4 regions of the Rhizobium sp. SG2393 genome follow, and region 2 is predicted to be linked to each of the others. Evidence: predicted binding sites of a transcription regulator. Region 2 holds the regulator's gene; each other region holds the start of a gene.
The links. Region 2 encodes LexA, which represses DNA repair genes until DNA is damaged. Its sites were predicted from a motif close to TGTTCNNNNTGTGTTCNG; they were not measured.
Positions count from the first base shown of each region.

Region 1: ACED18_RS00280 (sel1 repeat family protein) is a predicted target of LexA. The motif match lies at 2,176-2,193, and genes of this name have one in related genera.
Region 3: ACED18_RS05645 (ribonuclease) is a predicted target of LexA. The motif match lies at 2,621-2,638, and genes of this name have one in related genera.
Region 4: ACED18_RS09340 (YifB family Mg chelatase-like AAA ATPase) is a predicted target of LexA. The motif match lies at 1,408-1,425, and genes of this name have one in related genera.

Region 1 covers NZ_JBHGAP010000001.1:53,101-57,306, reverse strand. Annotated here, with positions in the region: gene ACED18_RS00290 (PilZ domain-containing protein) at 1-392, shown strand, start outside; gene ACED18_RS00285 (pyridoxal phosphate-dependent aminotransferase) at 505-1,629, shown strand; gene ACED18_RS00280 (sel1 repeat family protein) at 1,728-1,994, opposite strand; gene ACED18_RS00275 (DUF2147 domain-containing protein) at 2,521-2,862, shown strand; gene ACED18_RS00270 (hypothetical protein) at 3,049-3,219, shown strand; gene ACED18_RS00265 (hypothetical protein) at 3,252-3,398, shown strand; gene ACED18_RS00260 (YnfA family protein) at 3,487-3,807, shown strand; gene ACED18_RS00255 (AMP nucleosidase) at 3,874-4,206, shown strand, end outside.
Region 2 covers NZ_JBHGAP010000001.1:819,326-823,531, reverse strand. Annotated here, with positions in the region: gene ACED18_RS03950 (hypothetical protein) at 55-369, shown strand; gene ACED18_RS03945 (hypothetical protein) at 521-856, shown strand; tRNA gene ACED18_RS03940 (tRNA-Cys) at 1,180-1,253, opposite strand; gene lexA (transcriptional repressor LexA) at 1,443-2,171, opposite strand; tRNA gene ACED18_RS03930 (tRNA-Leu) at 2,280-2,365, opposite strand; gene ACED18_RS03925 (DUF2188 domain-containing protein) at 2,451-2,693, opposite strand; gene wrbA (NAD(P)H:quinone oxidoreductase type IV) at 2,918-3,517, opposite strand; gene ACED18_RS03915 (competence/damage-inducible protein A) at 3,752-4,206, shown strand, end outside.
Region 3 covers NZ_JBHGAP010000001.1:1,187,063-1,191,268, forward strand. Annotated here, with positions in the region: gene ACED18_RS05630 (thiamine pyrophosphate-binding protein) at 1-512, opposite strand, end outside; gene ACED18_RS05635 (DMT family transporter) at 541-1,503, opposite strand; gene ACED18_RS05640 (alpha/beta fold hydrolase) at 1,507-2,454, opposite strand; gene ACED18_RS05645 (ribonuclease) at 2,656-3,438, shown strand; gene ACED18_RS05650 (TIGR01244 family sulfur transferase) at 3,476-3,814, opposite strand; gene ACED18_RS05655 (DUF4432 family protein) at 3,980-4,206, opposite strand, start outside.
Region 4 covers NZ_JBHGAP010000002.1:136,350-140,555, reverse strand. Annotated here, with positions in the region: gene ACED18_RS09350 (endonuclease) at 1-303, shown strand, start outside; gene gshB (glutathione synthase) at 388-1,335, shown strand; gene ACED18_RS09340 (YifB family Mg chelatase-like AAA ATPase) at 1,536-3,068, shown strand; gene ACED18_RS09335 (HWE histidine kinase domain-containing protein) at 3,470-4,206, opposite strand, start outside.

The DNA of each region.
Region 1 (4,206 bases), 770 kb from region 2:
AATTTTACGAACGCAAGTATGAGCGTTTTGCCCTGAGCCGCGCCGGAACACTCATGTCGGTCCAGCCCGGGCTTTCCCAGGTCAGCGTGCGCAGCTGCCAATTGATGGAAATTTCGCGCGGCGGGGCCTCGTTCACCGTCCACACCACGACCGGACTTCCGACGCACTACTATCTGTCAATCGTCGGTTTCACACGGCGAATCGGCTGTGCGGAAATCTTCCGGCGAGACAATCGGCTGTCGGTCGCCTTCATCAAGCCGATCGACGAGTTGTTGCTGCGAAAGATCCTGCGCGCGGACTTCTTTACCGGTGTCGCGCCGGAGCCCAAGGCCAAGGCGCGGCCGAAGACCCTGCCCGGCATGGGACGCATCGACGCCGCGGATCTGTTCTGATCCGCAGCGCACCGGATGCAGGATCCGGAAGACGCGCCCAAGAGGCTTGTCTCGCACTACAGTCGGATTATGTTCGGCCTCCCGCCGACCCCCATGTCCGACAGGTGCCACCATGTCCGCCTTTTCCCGCCTCACGCCGCTTGCCGAAAGCCTGCCGTCCACCGTGCCATTCGTCGGTCCGGAAGCGATCGAGCGCCTGCGTGGCCGGCCGGTGCAGGCTCGGATCGGGGCGAATGAAAGCGGCTTCGGGCCCTCGCCCCGCGTGATCGACACCATTGCGCAGGCTGCTGCGGAAACCTGGAAATATGCCGATCCCGAAAATTTCCGCATCAAGGAAGCACTTGGCCGGCATCTCGGCATCACGCCGCAGCATATTGCCGTCGGCGAAGGCATTGACGGGCTGCTCGGTCAGATCGTGCGGCTCGTCATCGAGCCAGGGCGTACCGTCGTGACGTCGCTCGGCGGGTATCCGACCTTCAACTATCACGTGACCGGCCATGGCGGCCGCCTGGTGAGCGTGCCCTACACGGGCGACGACCGGGAAAATCTCGAGGGGTTGCTGGAAGCGATCATCCGGGAGAAGGCGACGCTTGCCTATTTCGCCAATCCCGACAATCCGATGGGAAGCTGGTGGGATGCCGAGAGCGTGGTGGCCTTTGCCCGCGCAGTGCCGGAGACTTGCCTGCTCATTCTCGACGAGGCCTATTGCGAGACCGCACCGGCCGGCGCCCTGCCGTCGATCGAGAGCCTGCTCGACCGCCCGAACGTGATGCGGACACGCACCTTTTCAAAGGCCTACGGGCTGGCGGGGGCGCGGGTCGGCTATACGATCTCCACGCCGGAAAATGCCGTGCTCTTCGACAAGATCCGCAACCATTTCGGCATGAACCGCATCGCGGTCGAGGCTGCGATCACGGCGCTCGTGGATCAAGCCCATCTTGCCGACGTCATTGCGAAGATCGCGGCGTCGCGTGCCGAGATTTCGCGGATTGCCCTGGAAGCAGGTCTACGGCCCCTGCCCTCGGCCACGAATTTCGTGGCAGTGGATTGCGGCCGCGACGGTATCCATGCCCGCGCCATCGTTGACAGGCTGATGGCAGACCACGGCATCTTCATCCGCATGCCGGGCGTTTCACCGCTGAACCGCTGCATCCGCATCAGCACGGGTCCGGCCGCGGAGATGGGGATGCTGGCGGGGGCGTTGGGTGATGTGGTGCGGAAGGCGACGAGCGACTAGCGAATGAGGGCCGGGCTCGGGCGGGCAGGCAATTGCGCCTCAACGCCTGTCTCCCCGTCTCGCCATTCGCTCTTCGCAAATCGCAACTCGTCCACTTCTCAGTGCATGGTCATCCACTCGCGGGCGGCGCGCAGCGCCTTGGCGAGATCGGACTTGCTCATGGACTGTGACAGGTCGGCGCGCAGCGCTGCGGCGCGGTCGGAGCCCTTGATGGCGGCGATGTTCAGCCACTTGTGGGCGGAGACGAGATCGATCTCGCAGCCGCGGCCGGTGGCGTACATCAGCCCCATTTCGCACAGCAGTTCGGCCTGGTTTTCGCCACCCATCGTGGCATTCGAAGCATTCTGAATGTCAAAGCGTGCCATGATTTCTGTCCCTGTCGTTGTCGGTGTCTTGCGACGATCTGGTCCCTGTTTGAAACTCCGGGGGGCTGCCGTCTTCTGCGGCTCGCTCCCCCGGAGCGTGGCGGTTTTGTCCGCTCGTCTTATGGGTCTGACTATCGCACGGGCCTTTCAACGGGCGCTTAAAATGCGTGATTAATTTGCTGAAAACAAAGTACAAACAAGCCGTAAACGCAGGTTTTCGTTAAACATCGCAAGGTCCGGATTACAGGCATTTCGGCTCAAACTTTACGTTTCTTTCAGCAGGTCATTTCAACCCTTCTCTAACCACGACAGACGGTGCTCTTTCTTCATTGTGGAAAAGCAGGCCGGCAAACGTGCCCCGACCGTCGTTTCGACGCATGCGAAAGGTGGGCGGAGACCCCGTTTACCTTTACGTCCGCGTAAGATATTGTCACATCATGGACAGGGTGGAGCCTGCCCTGCCGCCGCGCGCCCCTTTGACAATTGGGTGCACGGCGCCTGACATGGATGAGGAGGAGACGTTTCCATGATCGCCAGACTGACTGTTGCCATTGCCCTTTCCGCGCTGATGAGTGCCAGCGCCATGGCTGCCGAGCCCATCGTGGGCAACTGGAAGACCCAGAGCGGTGCGACAGCCGCCATTGCCGGCTGCGGCGGCGCCTATTGCATCACGCTGAAGACCGGCAAGCATGCCGGCAAGCAGATCGGCAAGGTTTCTGGCAGCGGCGCAAGCTACACCGGCGAGGTGACCGACCCCGACACCGACAAGACCTATAGCGGCTCGGCCAATGTCAGCGGCAATTCGCTGAAGCTGAAGGGCTGCGTGCTCGCGGTTCTTTGCAAGTCGCAGACATGGTCCCGCCTCTGATCGGCAAAACGCCAGATCAGGCAGGAAATTGACAGGGCGGGCGCCGGATCGGGGCCCGCCTTTTTCGTGGCGGCTTTGCGGCTGAACGAAGATGAACGGGAGATGAACCGTGCTCTCAGAACGCGTTCAGTTAGCGTCCTGTAAAACGACATCATCGTCGAACCCCACCGGAATGGACTGGACCACATGGACACGCTCGCTCGCCGCCTCACCATCATCAGCCTGATGATGGTCGTCTTCGCCATGATGCTTGGCGCTGCCGTCAGCGCCGACACCGAACGCCGCGCCAAGACCTATGTCGGTTCGCTGTCCGACTGCACGGCGCATACCGCGCAATTCTGCCAGGCACGGCTCTAAGCCGCCTGGCCAAGGAGGAAGGACTCGCGCAGATGCTGACCCGGATCATCGTACTCGCCAGCCTGCTTGCCGCGCCCCTGATGGGTCTGGCAGCGCAGAGCGCGAACGAGTTCGGGATCGCATCGCGCGGCCCCGGCCTCATCCTCTTCGTGACGCTGCAGCGCAACGCCATGACGTGACAAGGGCGCGGACATCCCGCCCTGGCCCAAGGCGGGTTGCACCCGGCCCGCGAATCCGGTGTCGTGATTCCTCACGGAGCCGGAAACGATGCCTTCCCTTCTCATCTATACGCTTGCCGCACTCGCCGAAATCGGCGGGTGTTTTGCTGTCTGGGCCGTCCTTCGCCTGCACCACTCGCCTCTCTGGCTGTTCCCAGGCCTTGCGGCGCTGGCCATCTTCGCCTGGCTGCTGACGCTGGTGGATACGCAGGCAGCAGGGCGCGCCTATGCGGCCTATGGCGGTGTCTACATCGCCGCATCGCTTGCCTGGCTGTGGGTGGTCGAAGCCGTGCGCCCGGACCGATTCGACCTCATCGGTGCGGCGGTGGCGCTGTCGGGAGCGGCGATCATCCTGGCTGCGCCGCGCTGATCGCGCTCTTGTGCAGCGCATTCATCTTGTCGTTTGCCTGCCATGATGGCGCTTCTATAATGCGCCATGACCCAGCGAATCTATCCCTTCTCCATCCTCTCCGTCTCCACCCCCGAGCCCTTCGAGCCGCAGGTCTTCGACGACCCGGTTCAGGCGGTCGATTGCCTCGAGGCGCTTTACGAGCGCAACACGCGCTTCCTGTGCGATGCCTTCCGCACTCTCGGCCGTGACGGGCCGGCAACGGCCCGCTTCCGGGCCTGCTATCCGCAGGTAAGCATCGAGACGAGCAGCTTCGGCCATGTCGATTCGCGCCTTTCCTACGGCTATGTCAGCTCACCCGGCGTCTACACGACGACGATTACCCGGCCGAAACTCTTCCGGCACTATCTCAAGGAACAG
Region 2 (4,206 bases):
GTGTCGGGCTCCAGCCCTTGCCAAACTGTGGACAAGCAACCATCTCCCGGCACCATGACACAGACACATGAGAGCAACGACAAGCCGAAGCCGCGTTTCGGCATCGATCCTCGCACCGGCAAGCTGATGCTGGGCTCCTTTGGCATGCGCCTGCCGCAGTCGCGGGGCCTGCGCATCGGCATCGGCATTGCGCTGATCATCTTCGGCTGCCTGGGCTTTCTGCCGATTCTCGGCTTCTGGATGGTGCCGCTCGGTCTTCTCGTGCTGTCCAACGACCTGCCGGCCGTGCGGCGATGGCGCCGGCGCCTTGCCGTGTGGTGGGCGCGCCGCCGGCAGCAGCGCCAGGGACAGACGCGCCGCGATTCGTAAGCATCCCCTCATCAAAAACCGTTGCGCGCCGGAACCAGCCTTCATTCCGTGCGTTACCCCTCCCGAAAACCGGCGGCTCATCCCATGAGCAAACTCAAGAGCCGCCGACAGGATCAACACTGCCCGTATCACAGATGGGCGAGGAGGCTTCATGAAGACGATTCTCTCTGTTTCGGCGCTTGCCATTGCCATGACCATGGGCACTTTCGCGGGTGTCGCACCGGCCGCCGCCCAGGATCTCGAACTGAGGATCGGCCCCGATGGCGTGCGTCCGATCGTTCGCGACCGCGAGGCCGAGCGCGATCGTCTGCGTGACCGCGCCCGTGGCTGCAGCGAGCGCGAAGCCCGCTTCGCCGCCCGCCAGGCCGGCCTGCGCGATCCCGAGGTCGTGCGTGTGACGCCGCGCCGGATCGTTGTTGAAGGCATGACGCGCCGCGGCCCGGATGAAATCGTGTTCGCCAACGTGCGTGGCTGCCCGGAACTCTGATTTGCAGCCGTCGGCAGGAGATGTCGACAGGACACAAGGGGTGGCCGCAAGGCCGCCCCTTTTTGATGTGGGGCCGCCCGTTTCAATATGAGGCCGCGCATTGCGATGCGGGGAGTGCGTCTGGATGCTCGTACGGGCCGCGCCGCGTGGCCGTTGCTCTGCCAAGCGAGCCGCCAGACCACGGCACCATCCCGTCGAAGCTTACTGAGGGCTGACAGCTTGAGCGCCGACAGGCACCTTGCGGCATTCGCCAGCGCCGCGCAGAAGGCCGCGGACGCGCTCAGCGCGCGCCTTGGTGTCGTCCGTCAAGCTCTTGAGTTTGTTGGAGGCCTCGCCCGGAATTGAACCGGGGTACAAGGATTTGCAGTCCTCTGCGTCACCACTCCGCCACGAGGCCTCGCTGCGGTCCGGCTTGTCGCCGGATGTGAGGGGCGTTTAGACCGATTTCAAAGTAAGCGCAAGCGCTCTCCAATCAAACCGGGGGATTTTTGCGTTTCGTCCACGACAGGCCTGTGACGCCCTGCCGGCCGACGCCGGTCCTGATGCGATGAGGCCCGGCTGCCCGGAGCGACGGGCGGCGTGCGTGTCAGTGGTAGCGGCGGATGAGGCCGACGAGCTTGCCCTGGATCTTGACGCGGTCGGGACCGAAGATGCGGGTCTCGTAGGCGGGGTTGGCGGCCTCGAGCGCGATGGAGGCACCCTTGCGGCGGAAGCGCTTGAGGGTTGCTTCCTCGTCATCCACGAGGGCGACGACGATCTCGCCCGGGTTGGCGGTGCTGGAATTGCGGATGATGACCGTGTCGCCGTCGAGAATGCCGGCCTCGATCATCGAATCGCCCTTCACCTCCAGCGCGTAGTGGTCCCCGTTGCCGAGCATTTCCATGGGCACGGCGATTTCGTGGGTGGTGTTCTGGATGGCGGAGATGGGCACGCCGGCTGCGATGCGCCCCATGACGGGAACGGAGACGGATCCGCCATCCTCGCTCTTTGCGGCCGGCCTGGGGGGCTGCACGTTGGCCGCAGCCGGTGCCGTCTTGCCGAGCGAGCCTTCGATGACGCTTGGCGAAAAGCCGCGGCGGGGCGCGAGCGTCGGCTGGTAGGCTTCCGGCAGCTTGATGACCTCGAGCGCGCGCGCCCGGTTCGGCAGGCGGCGGATGAAGCCGCGTTCTTCCAGTGCCGTGATCAGGCGATGGATGCCCGACTTGGAGGCCAGATCGAGCGCATCCTTCATCTCGTCGAAGGATGGCGGAACGCCGGATTCCTTCATCCGCTCATGGATGAAGAGCAGCAGTTCCTGTTGCTTGCGGGTCAGCATGCTTGGCCTCCAGAATCGGAAACAAATCCAGAACGGACACTATCTGTTCCATTTGTGTTCCGCAAGGGGCTAAGAAAGGATGAAGGCGGGGCGGTTAGGCTGAAATTCTGGTGGCCGCTGTGGGAATCGAACCCACACGGGCGTTGCCCGAGGCATTTTAAGTGCCTTCCGTCTACCAGTTTCGGCAAGCGGCCACATCCGGGCCCTCATGCCCGAATGTGGCGATTCAGGCAAGGCGTGTGTGGTTGCTGCCGAATCAGGATGGTGACCGTTGCGATCTCAGCCGTCGACGACTTCGGTCTCGGGGCGGTCGCCGCCATCGGCGTGTTCGGTGTGCCAGTTGCCCTTGTCGTCCTGATAGAGGATTTCGGCATCCTCGCCGCCCACCTGCTGCTCGATGGCCGCGATCTTGGCGGCGCGCAGGGCTGCCTTGTGGGTGGGGAAGCTTTCGGAAAAGGCGCCGTCGAGCTGGTAGGCCCAGCCGCCGTCATGTTCGACGATCGTGTAGCGAATGACTGTCATCGGGTTCTCCTTGGGGTTCTCCTCGGGGGGCATCCTTCGGCGCCGTTGCCGGTGCAGCGGGAAAACGACGCGCAGGGCCGACCGGTTCCGTCGCGCAGACGGCGACAGTCTATCACGGGAGACGGCGCCGCGGACACGCCTTGCGGGCGAGGGGAGACGACAACGAAAAGAGCCCTGCCTGCATGGCTGCAGGCAGGGCTCCGGAGGGGCACAGGCCGGATGGATCAGGCCGAGAGCTTGGAAGAGAGCTTGGCGACGTGGGCGCCCTGGTAGCGGGCGCCTTCCAGCTCGATTTCGGAGGGCTGGCGCGAGCCGTCGCCGTCGGTGATGGTGGAGGCGCCGTAGGGCGAATTGCCCTTGACGGCTTCAACGCCCATCTGGCCCTGGAAGGCGTAGGGCAGGCCGGCGAAGACCATGCCATGGTGCAGGAAGGTGGGGATGAAGCCCATGATCGTCGTTTCCTGGCCGCCATGCTGGGTGGCCGTGGAGGTGAACATGGCGCCGACCTTGCCGACCAGCTTGCCGTTGAACCACAGGCCGCCGGTCTGGTCCCAGAAATTGCGCATCTGCGAGGCGACCGTGCCGTAGCGCGTGCCGGCGCCGACGATGATGGCGTCGTAGTCGGCGAGTTCGTCGACGGTGGCGATCGGGGCGGCCTGGTCGAGCTTGTAGTGCGAGGCCTTGGCGACGTCTTCGGAGACGAGTTCCGGAACGCGCTTGACGGTCACGTCGGCACCGGCCGAGCGTGCACCTTCGGCAACGGCATTGGCCATGGTTTCAATGTGGCCGTAAGCGGAATAGTAGAGAACCAGTACCTTTGCCATCGTCGTCTCCTTGGTGTTTGCGAACAATCTGTTTGCGGGCAAATCGCTTGCCCGTCCCTGGCGAAACGTTCTAACAGATTGGCATCGATCGGCCAGTCGCGGCCTGCGAACGCACTGTTCACAAAATGCGACAGGTCCGGTCACATTGTCGTCGCGTAGAACACGATGACACCGGCTGTCCACGCCGAGCCTTGGCAGTCCCGTTCCCCTTTTCGTCCTTCTGGAGCCATGCCCGTGAAAGCAACCGTCTCTGCCGCCATCCTCGCCATTGGCGACGAGCTTCTCTCCGGTCGCACCAAGGACAAGAATATCGGCTTCCTGGCGGAAAACCTGACGCTTGCCGGGATCGACCTCAAGGAAGTGCGGATCGTGCCCGACGAGGAGCCGGAGATCGTCGCGGCAGTCAACGCGCTTCGGGCGCGCTACACCTATGTCTTCACCTCCGGCGGCATCGGGCCGACCCATGACGACATCACCGCCGATGCGATTTCGGCAGCCTTCGGCGTCGAATGCCGTCACGATGACGCGGCCATGGAACTGCTCGGCGCGATGTATGCCCGCCGCGGCATGGAGTTTACCGAGGCGCGCCAGCGCATGGCGCGCATGCCGGTCGGCGCGCGCCACATTCCCAATCCCGTTTCCACGGCCCCCGGCTTCGTCATCGGCAATGTGCATGTGATGGCGGGCGT
Region 3 (4,206 bases), 370 kb from region 2:
ATGTCCTCCGGCAGCGTCAGCACAACGGGGCCTGGCCGGCCGGAGGTGGCGATGGAAAAGGCGCGCGTCACGAATTCCGGAATGCGGCGGGCATCGTCGATCTCGCCCACCCACTTGGCGAATTCGGTGAAGGCGCGGCGGTATTCCACCTCCTGGAAGGCCTCGCGCTCGCGCGCCTCGCGCTGTACCTGGCCGATGAAGAGGATCATCGGGATCGAATCCTGCTTTGCCACATGCAGCCCCGCCGAGGCATTGGTGGCGCCCGGCCCGCGCGTGACCATGCAGATGCCGGGCTCGCCCGTCAGCCGTCCCCAGCAATCCGCCATCATCGCGGCTCCCCCCTCCTGCCGGCAGACGAGCACGTCGATCGCGACGTCGTGCAGCGCATCGAGCACGGCGAGGTAGCTCTCGCCCGGCACGCAGGCGATCCGCTTCACGCCATTGGCGACGAGCGCGTCAACGATCAGCTGGCCGCCCGTCTTGCGGACGGTGGTGGTTTCGGTGTTCGACATGATGCTTCCTTTCGAGATCGACGGCGCCTCAGGCGACCGGCGGCACGGGCGGCGTATCCGGCCGGCTCTCGCGCCGGCTCACGACACGTTCACGCCAGATGATGGTGAGCCCGGAGCCGATGATGATGGCGATGCCGAGCCATTTCAGCGCGTCCGGCAGATGATCGAAGACGAGATAGCCGAAGAGCGTGCCGGAGACGATTTCCAGATATTGCAGCGGCGCGAGCACCGAGGCCGGCGCGGCGCGATAGGCATAGACCCCGAGCACCCCCGCCACCGTTGCCGTCAGCCCCACACCGAGGAGATAGGCGATCGCCAGCCGGTCCGGCCAGACGGGATCGAAGAGCGGCGAGCCCGTGCCGGAACCGATCCACAGCGCGATCAGCGAAAAACCCAGCGCCCAGACACCGGCATGCAGCTGCATCGCGAAGGGATCCTCGCTCTGGGCCAGCCGCCGGGTGATCAGCACGAAGATCGCCACGCAGAAGGCCGAGACGACCGGCAGCAGCGCCACCAGCCCCACATCTTCCAGCGAGGGCCGGATGACGAGCATCGCCCCGCCGAACCCGACCGCGCAGGCAAGATAGCGCCGCCAGCCGATCTTCTCGCGCAGCACGAGACCACCGAGAATGGTGAGAATGATCGGCTCCACGAAGAAGATCGCCAGCGCATCGGCAATCTGCATCACGATCAGCGCCGTCATGAAGGAAAACATGCCGATGACGAGCAGCGCCCCGCGCACGGCATTCAGCCCCATGGCGGCAAGGCTCGTCGGCTTCAGCCGCCGCCCGGCAATCACGATCGGCAGCAGAAAGGCCACCTGCAGCACGAAGCGCGTGGCGACGATCTGGCCGGAAGGAATGGTCGAAAGCGCCAGCTTGCCGAAAACGTCGATCAGCGGCGAGACGAGCACGGAGAGCACCATCAGCGTCAGCCCGGCCGGAATGTCATTTATCGCCGCAAGAGATGCGGGGCGCGAGGTCGCGGCCATGGCTCAGTGCCCCCCTGCCGAACGGCGTGCCGCAACACCGCGCGCCCAGGCCGCAAAGGCCTCGGTCGCCGCATCGCGACCCACCTCGTTGAGCGTCTCATGACGGAAACCGTTGAGCACGCTGAGGCTTACGTCCGTCAGGCCGGCAGCGCGCATCCGCTCGGCCAGCCATCGCGTTTCCCGCCCGCCATTCGTCGCGGGATCCTCGCTGCCACCCAGGAGATGCACCGGCAGCCCCTTCGGCAGGCGCGCCAGCCGCTCCTGCGAAGCCCCCCCATAGCAGAGCGCAAAGAGATCGATCCACAGCGACACGGTCGCATCGAATCCGCAGAGCGGATCGGCGATATAGGCATCCACCTCGGCGGCGTCCTTGGAAAGCCAGTCGAAATCGGTCCGCGGATCGGCGATCTTCTTCTTCCAGGCCCCGAAGGTCAGCGCCGTCAGCGTTTCGCTCGGAACGTCCGATCCCTTCAGGGCGCGCTCGACGGCAAGGATCGCCTGCCCGGCCCGGCCCGCAAGCCCGGCATTGAAATTGGAATTCCACACCGCCACGCCGTCATAGCCGCTCGGCTCTTCCTCTGCGGCGTTCAGCGCAATCAGCCCCCCCATGGAGTGGCCGAACAGAATGAGCGGCAGACCGGGATGCGCGGCCCGGACCATGGCGCGCATCGCCGCGACATCGGCAAGCGCCTTGCGGGCGCCGCCCCGCGGCGCGAACTGCCCGCGGATCGCATCCGGCGCACGCGTTTCGCCATGGCCGCGATGATCATGGGCATAGACATGGAAGCCATGGGCCGCCATCGCGTCGGCAAAGCGGGCATAGCGGCGCGAATGCTCCGAAAGCCCGTGGCAGACGAGCAGCACACCGCGCGCCGCGCCCGCCGCCTCGGCACGGTGCCAGGCGAGATCGGCGCCCGTCGGGCTCGTCATACGCTGCGTTTGCGAAAACATCGTCACTCCTGAAGGTCCGCGCCGGCCACTCAAAGCCATTCCGCCGGGAAAGGCAATCGACCGCTCTTGCTGGTTTCGCATGATGTCATCCATGGCCGCGCGCGCACATCCCCTTTTTCATTCCAACGCGAATCAGGGGTTGCATTTCTCCCGCTTTTGGCGATTATGTTCTCATAATGTTCCATTGAGCGGAGTTGATCCATGATGCGTTTGCCCCTTGCGGCAGCGATGGCTGCCTGCGTCCTGTCGTTCCTGTTTGTCGCCGTCATGACGGTCGCCGGACCCGTCCGCGCCGCGGAGGCGGAACCGCCGCCGAAGACGGCGCTGATCCTCTCGGTCAGCTGGCAACCGGGCTTCTGCGCGACGCGTACCACGCGCACGGAATGCCGCGCGGCGACACCCGAAAGTTTCGAGAGCACGCATTTCACACTGCACGGCCTCTGGCCGATGCGGCAGAGCTATTGCGGCATCGATGCCGCGGTGAAGTCTGGGGACAAGGCCGGAAAATGGACCGATCTCGCACAGCTGACACTGGACGCCGCCACCACAAAAGCGCTCGATGCCCGCATGCCGGGCCGACGCTCGGGGCTCGATCGCCATCAATGGGTGCGGAGCGGAAGCTGCACCGGGCTTTCGCCGGATGCCTATTTCACGCTGCAGGATGAATTTCTGGAGCGGCTGAATGCCTCGCCTGTCCTGGCGCTCTTTCGGGACCGCGGCGGCAAAACCGTGACGGCAAAGGAGGTGCGAACCGCCTTTGATCAGGGCTTTGGTCCCGGCAGCGGCGAACGTGTCCGCATCACCTGCCGCAAGGCCGGCGACCGTCAGGTGGTGACGGGCCTGACCATCGGGCTCGGCGCCCTGCCCTCGACGTCGAACCCGACGCCACTGGCGAACCTGATCCAGACGGCCGCTGCGACGCCGGAAAAATGCGCGGAGGCTATCGTCGAAGCCGGCGGCCCCGCTGTCCAAACTCTTCGCTAGGCCAAACCCTTCGCCAGGATGCGAGAGAATGGAACGGTCAGCGACGAATATGCTGGGTCTGCTGGTAAATGGCCGTGGAACGGGCACCGGAGCGGCAGAAGCCGAGCATCGGCCGCGGCAGCGTGTCCAGCGCGTCGACCATGGCATGCACGGCCTCCGCCGTCACACCCATCGGGCCAACCGGAATATGCGTGATCTCAAGCCCAAGCTCGCCGGCACGCGCGGCGATCTCCGCAAAATCCGGCTGTCCGGGCTGCTCATGGTCCGGGCGGTGGCAGACCAGCGACTTGAAGCCGAGGGACTTCACCGTATCGAGGTCTTCCGCCGTAATCTGGCCGGTCACGGCGTATTCGTCGTTGATCTCGCGGATATCCATGTCTGCCCTTCCAGAAACGCCCTGATGCCGATGGGAGGTCGGCCGATCAACAATGAGAGCGGTCGGCCGACCCTTGATGAGCGAGATGTAGGCCCCCCGGATCGCGCCGTCAATCGCGTTCGCCGGCCGAAGGGAGGGCAGCACGCGAACGGTCGATGTGACGTCTCAGACCATTCGGAAGGCGATCCCGAAGCTGCGGCTTTCGCCGGGCGCCAGCGAAACAAGCTCGCCGTTTTCGGCAAGCTCGGCCCGGCTTGCAAGGCGGTGCGAGGCAGGTTCGATGGAGAAGACATTGCCGCCGTTGCGTTCCGAACGCCAGAACTGCAGCCAGGGCAGGCATGCGGCGGGAAACCGGATCGACAGGGTTCGTCCGCCAAGCATCGCAAGGGGGC
Region 4 (4,206 bases), on a different contig from region 2:
ATCCCGACGCTGATCGGCGGCGACCTCAACACGGGCAATCATGCCGGCGGCGATTTCGAAGCCGAGGGCCTGTTCCGGGTTGCGGCCGGGCGGGGTTACGAGCGGCATGGCGGCCCGCTCGACGTGATGACCACGCGCCCGAGCCTCATCACCCGCTGGCCGGACCGCGCCATGAAGCTCGACTGGTTCCTCGCGCGCGGCCTGGTTATCGGCGAGACCACCATCGTTCCCTCGCTCGACACCAGCGGCCGGCCGCTCTCCGACCACGACATGATCGTCTGCCGCATCGACGGCTTCGCCTGAGGCGCCGCGGAGGCACGATCGCCGCCTTGTCAGGCGTCGTCCGGCCCTCTACATCGTCAGGGCTTTCATTCCCGGGGAAACGAGATGGCCAAGATCCTGAACGTCGGCGTGCAGATGGACCATGTGTCCGGCATCAACATCGCAGGCGACTCCACTTTTGCGATGAGCCTTGAGGCGCAGCTGCGCGGGCACCGCCTGTTCCACTACACGCCCGACAAGCTCTCGCTGCGCGACGGCACGGTCTATGCCACCGTGCAGCCGATGGAACTGCGCGACGTGAAGGGCGATCACTTCACGCTGGGCGAGCCCGAGCGCATCGATCTTGCGACGATGGATGTGGTGCTGCTGCGCCAGGACCCGCCCTTCGACATGGCCTACATCACCTCGACGCATCTGCTGGAGCGCATCCACCCGAAGACGCTGGTGGTGAACGATCCGGCCTGGGTGCGCAATTCGCCCGAGAAGATCTTCGTCACCGAGTTTGCCGACCTCATGCCGAAGACGCTGATCACCCGCGATCCGGCCGAGATCGCCCGCTTCCGCGAGGAGATGGGCGACATCATCCTGAAGCCGCTCTACGGCAATGGCGGCGCCGGCGTGTTCCATTCCACCCGCGACGACCGCAACATGTCCTCGCTTCTCGAAATGTTCGGCCAGATGTTCCGCGAGCCCTTCATCGCCCAGCAATATCTGCCGGCCGTGCGCAAGGGCGACAAGCGCATCCTGCTGGTGGATGGCGAGCCCGTGGGTGCAATCAACCGCGTGCCGGCCGAGCATGACAGTCGCTCCAACATGCATGTCGGCGGCCGCGCCGAGGCGACCGAGCTGACGACCCGCGAAAAGGAAATCTGCGCCCGCATCGGTCCGGCCCTTCGTGACCGCGGCTTCCTGCTCGTCGGCATCGACGTCATCGGCGATTACATGACCGAGATCAACGTGACGTCGCCGACAGGCATCCGCGAGGTGAAGAAGTTCGGCGGCGCCGACATCGCAGCCCTTCTGTGGGACGCCATCGAACGCAAGCGCGGCTGAGACGCCGGAGCGACCTCTATTTTGCTCTGCTGATTCAACCGCATGCAATCCTTGCGATGGAATCCTGCGGTTTGTTCGCATAATGTTCTTGTCAACAATCGCATGGCGTGCAAGATTTGCCGTCATGGGTTGTAACGGTGCAGGGCTGCTGGGGAAACCATCCTGGGCGCCGGGCCGGGCAGAACGGGTGAGGGCAGGGCATGGTCGCGCGGGTTCAGACGGTTGCCTTTCAGGGGATCGAGGGCGTGGCCGTCGACGTGCAGGTCATGGTCGCGCCGGGCCGCGTCGGCATGCAGATCGTCGGCCTGCCGGACAAGGCGGTTGCCGAGAGCCGCGAGCGGGTGCAGGCCGCGCTGCATGCCTCGGGCCTCGCGCTCCCCGCCAAGAAGGTCACCGTCAATCTCGCGCCCGCCGACCTGCCGAAGGAGGGCTCGCATTTCGACCTCGCCATCGCGCTCGGCCTGATGGCGGCGCTGGGTGCCATCCCGGCCGATGCGCTGTCGTCCTATGTCGTCATCGGCGAACTGAACCTCGATGGCACGATCGCAGCCGTCGCCGGTGCGCTGCCGGCGGCCATCAGCGCCCATGCGCTGGATCGCGGCCTCATCTGCCCGGCCGACAGCGGCGCCGAAGCGGCCTGGGCGGGCGCCGAGATCGACATTCTCGCACCCCGCAGCCTGATTGCGCTGGCCAACCATTTCCGGGGAACGCAGGTCCTGTCGCGCCCCGTGCCGGCGATCCGCGCGCTGGCCGCCAACCTGCCCGACCTCGCCGACATCAAGGGCCAGGAAAGCGCCAAGCGGGCGCTGGAGGTGGCGGCTGCCGGAAACCACAATCTGCTGATGGTCGGGCCGCCCGGTTCCGGCAAGTCGATGCTGGCCGCGCGCCTGCCCTCCATCCTGCCGCCCTTGTCGCCGGCCGAGCTTCTGGATGTCTCGATGATCCATTCGGTGGCGGGGCAACTGCCGGGTGGCAAGCTCTCCGACCGCCGCCCCTTCCGCACCCCGCACCATTCCGCCACCATGGCGGCGATGGTCGGCGGCGGGCTCAGGGCCCGGCCGGGCGAAGCCTCGCTCGCCCATCACGGCGTTCTGTTCCTCGACGAGTTTCCCGAATTTTCCCCACAGGTGCTCGATGCCCTGCGCCAGCCGCTGGAAACGGCCGAATGCGTGATCGCGCGGGCCAATCACCGCGTCTCCTATCCCGCCGCCTTCCAGCTCGTCGCGGCCATGAATCCTTGCCGCTGCGGCATGGCGGGCGAGCCCGGCCACCAGTGCGCGCGCGGCCCGCGCTGCGTGGCCGACTACCAGGCCCGCATCTCCGGCCCGCTGCTCGATCGCATCGACATCCGCATCGACGTGCCCGCCGTTGCCGCCGCCGATCTCCTGCGCCCCGCCCCGGCCGAAACCAGCGCCACGGTCGCCGCGCGCGTCGCCGAGGCGCGCCTGCTGCAGGAGGATCGCTTCCGGGCGCTGTCGGCCGGCCGCGTGACCAGCAATGCGCGCTGCAGTTCGGCCCTGATCGAGACGGTGGCGGAACCCGATCCCGGCGCGCTGCACCTGCTGCGCGACGCGGCGGAGAAGATGCGGCTGTCGGCGCGCGCCTATCACCGCGTGCTGAAAGTGGCGCGCACGCTCGCCGATCTCGACGCCTGCCCGACGGTCGGCCGCCTTCACATTGCCGAGGCGATCTCCTACCGCATCGTCGGCGACCGCATGCCGGCAGCCGCCTGATCCCCGATGTCGATGGCGGGGCCCGGGGCGACCGGGCCTGAGGTGACCGGGCCAGAAGCGCCGGCCAGAAGGTCGGCCGTCGCGGGGCGCGGAGATCCCCGGTCGATGGCGTCAGTAATCGCCCTGCACCGTCTGGCGCCCGCATGACCCCTTTGGGGTGTCGCGCCGATCATGAGAAAAGCGCTGCGCGATGGAACGGATGCAGATTGGCACTGAAGAGACCTTTGTCTGGAGAAGGCGTGTCGGCCTTCGTTCCGTGCCGGCCGGCTGGGCGCATGGCCAGCAATGCGGGAGGCTGACAGCAAGGTCCGGCGAAATCCGGTCCGGCAAGGACACGGTCCTCGTTCCCGGCGGTTGGTGGACGCGCCGACGGGTACGCGCGGACCGCTTGGCAACCGATGTCAGGCCTCGTCGCTGCGCGGCGTGATGGCGCTGAGGGGAAGGCTCAGGCGCACCTCCGCGCCCTCCGGCGGCAGGCGGGTATGCTGGCTGCCGCCCATGCCGGCAATCACACGCTGCTGGAGCGTGGTGCCGAAGCCCTGCTTTTCCGCGGGCGCCGGGGGAGGGCCGCCGCGTTCGATCCAGTCGATGGAGACCTGCTCGCGGCCGTCGATGGTGGTTAACGACCAGCTGACCGTCAAATGTCCGCTCTGGTTCGACAGGGCGCCGTATTTGGCCGCATTGGTCGCGAGTTCGTGCAGGATGAGGCTGAGCGAGAGCACCGCCTGCGAGACAAGCGGCACGGCGGGCCCGTCAAGAGCGATGCGGCCACTGCCCGGTTCTGCAAAGGGCGCCAAAGACTGCTGGACGACGGCCCCCAGTGTCGCCTGCTCGAGCCCGCCGACACCGCGCAGGAGCAGGTTGGAGCGGCCCATGGCATCCAGCCGCTCGCGCAGCATGGCAGCGAGTTCCTTCGGCGTCTGGGCGTAGCGCTGCGACAGGCCGATGACGGCGCCCATGGTTGCAAAGATGTTCTTCAGGCGATGGTCGAGTTCGCGGGCCAGCACATCCTGCTGCTCGGCCAGCCGTTCCTTCTCCGTCCGCTCCTTGCGCTCCGCCCGGAACGCCTTTGCGAGCAGATGGATCAGCCACAGATCGATGGAAACGATCCCGGCATAGAAGGTCATGGCCAGCAGCG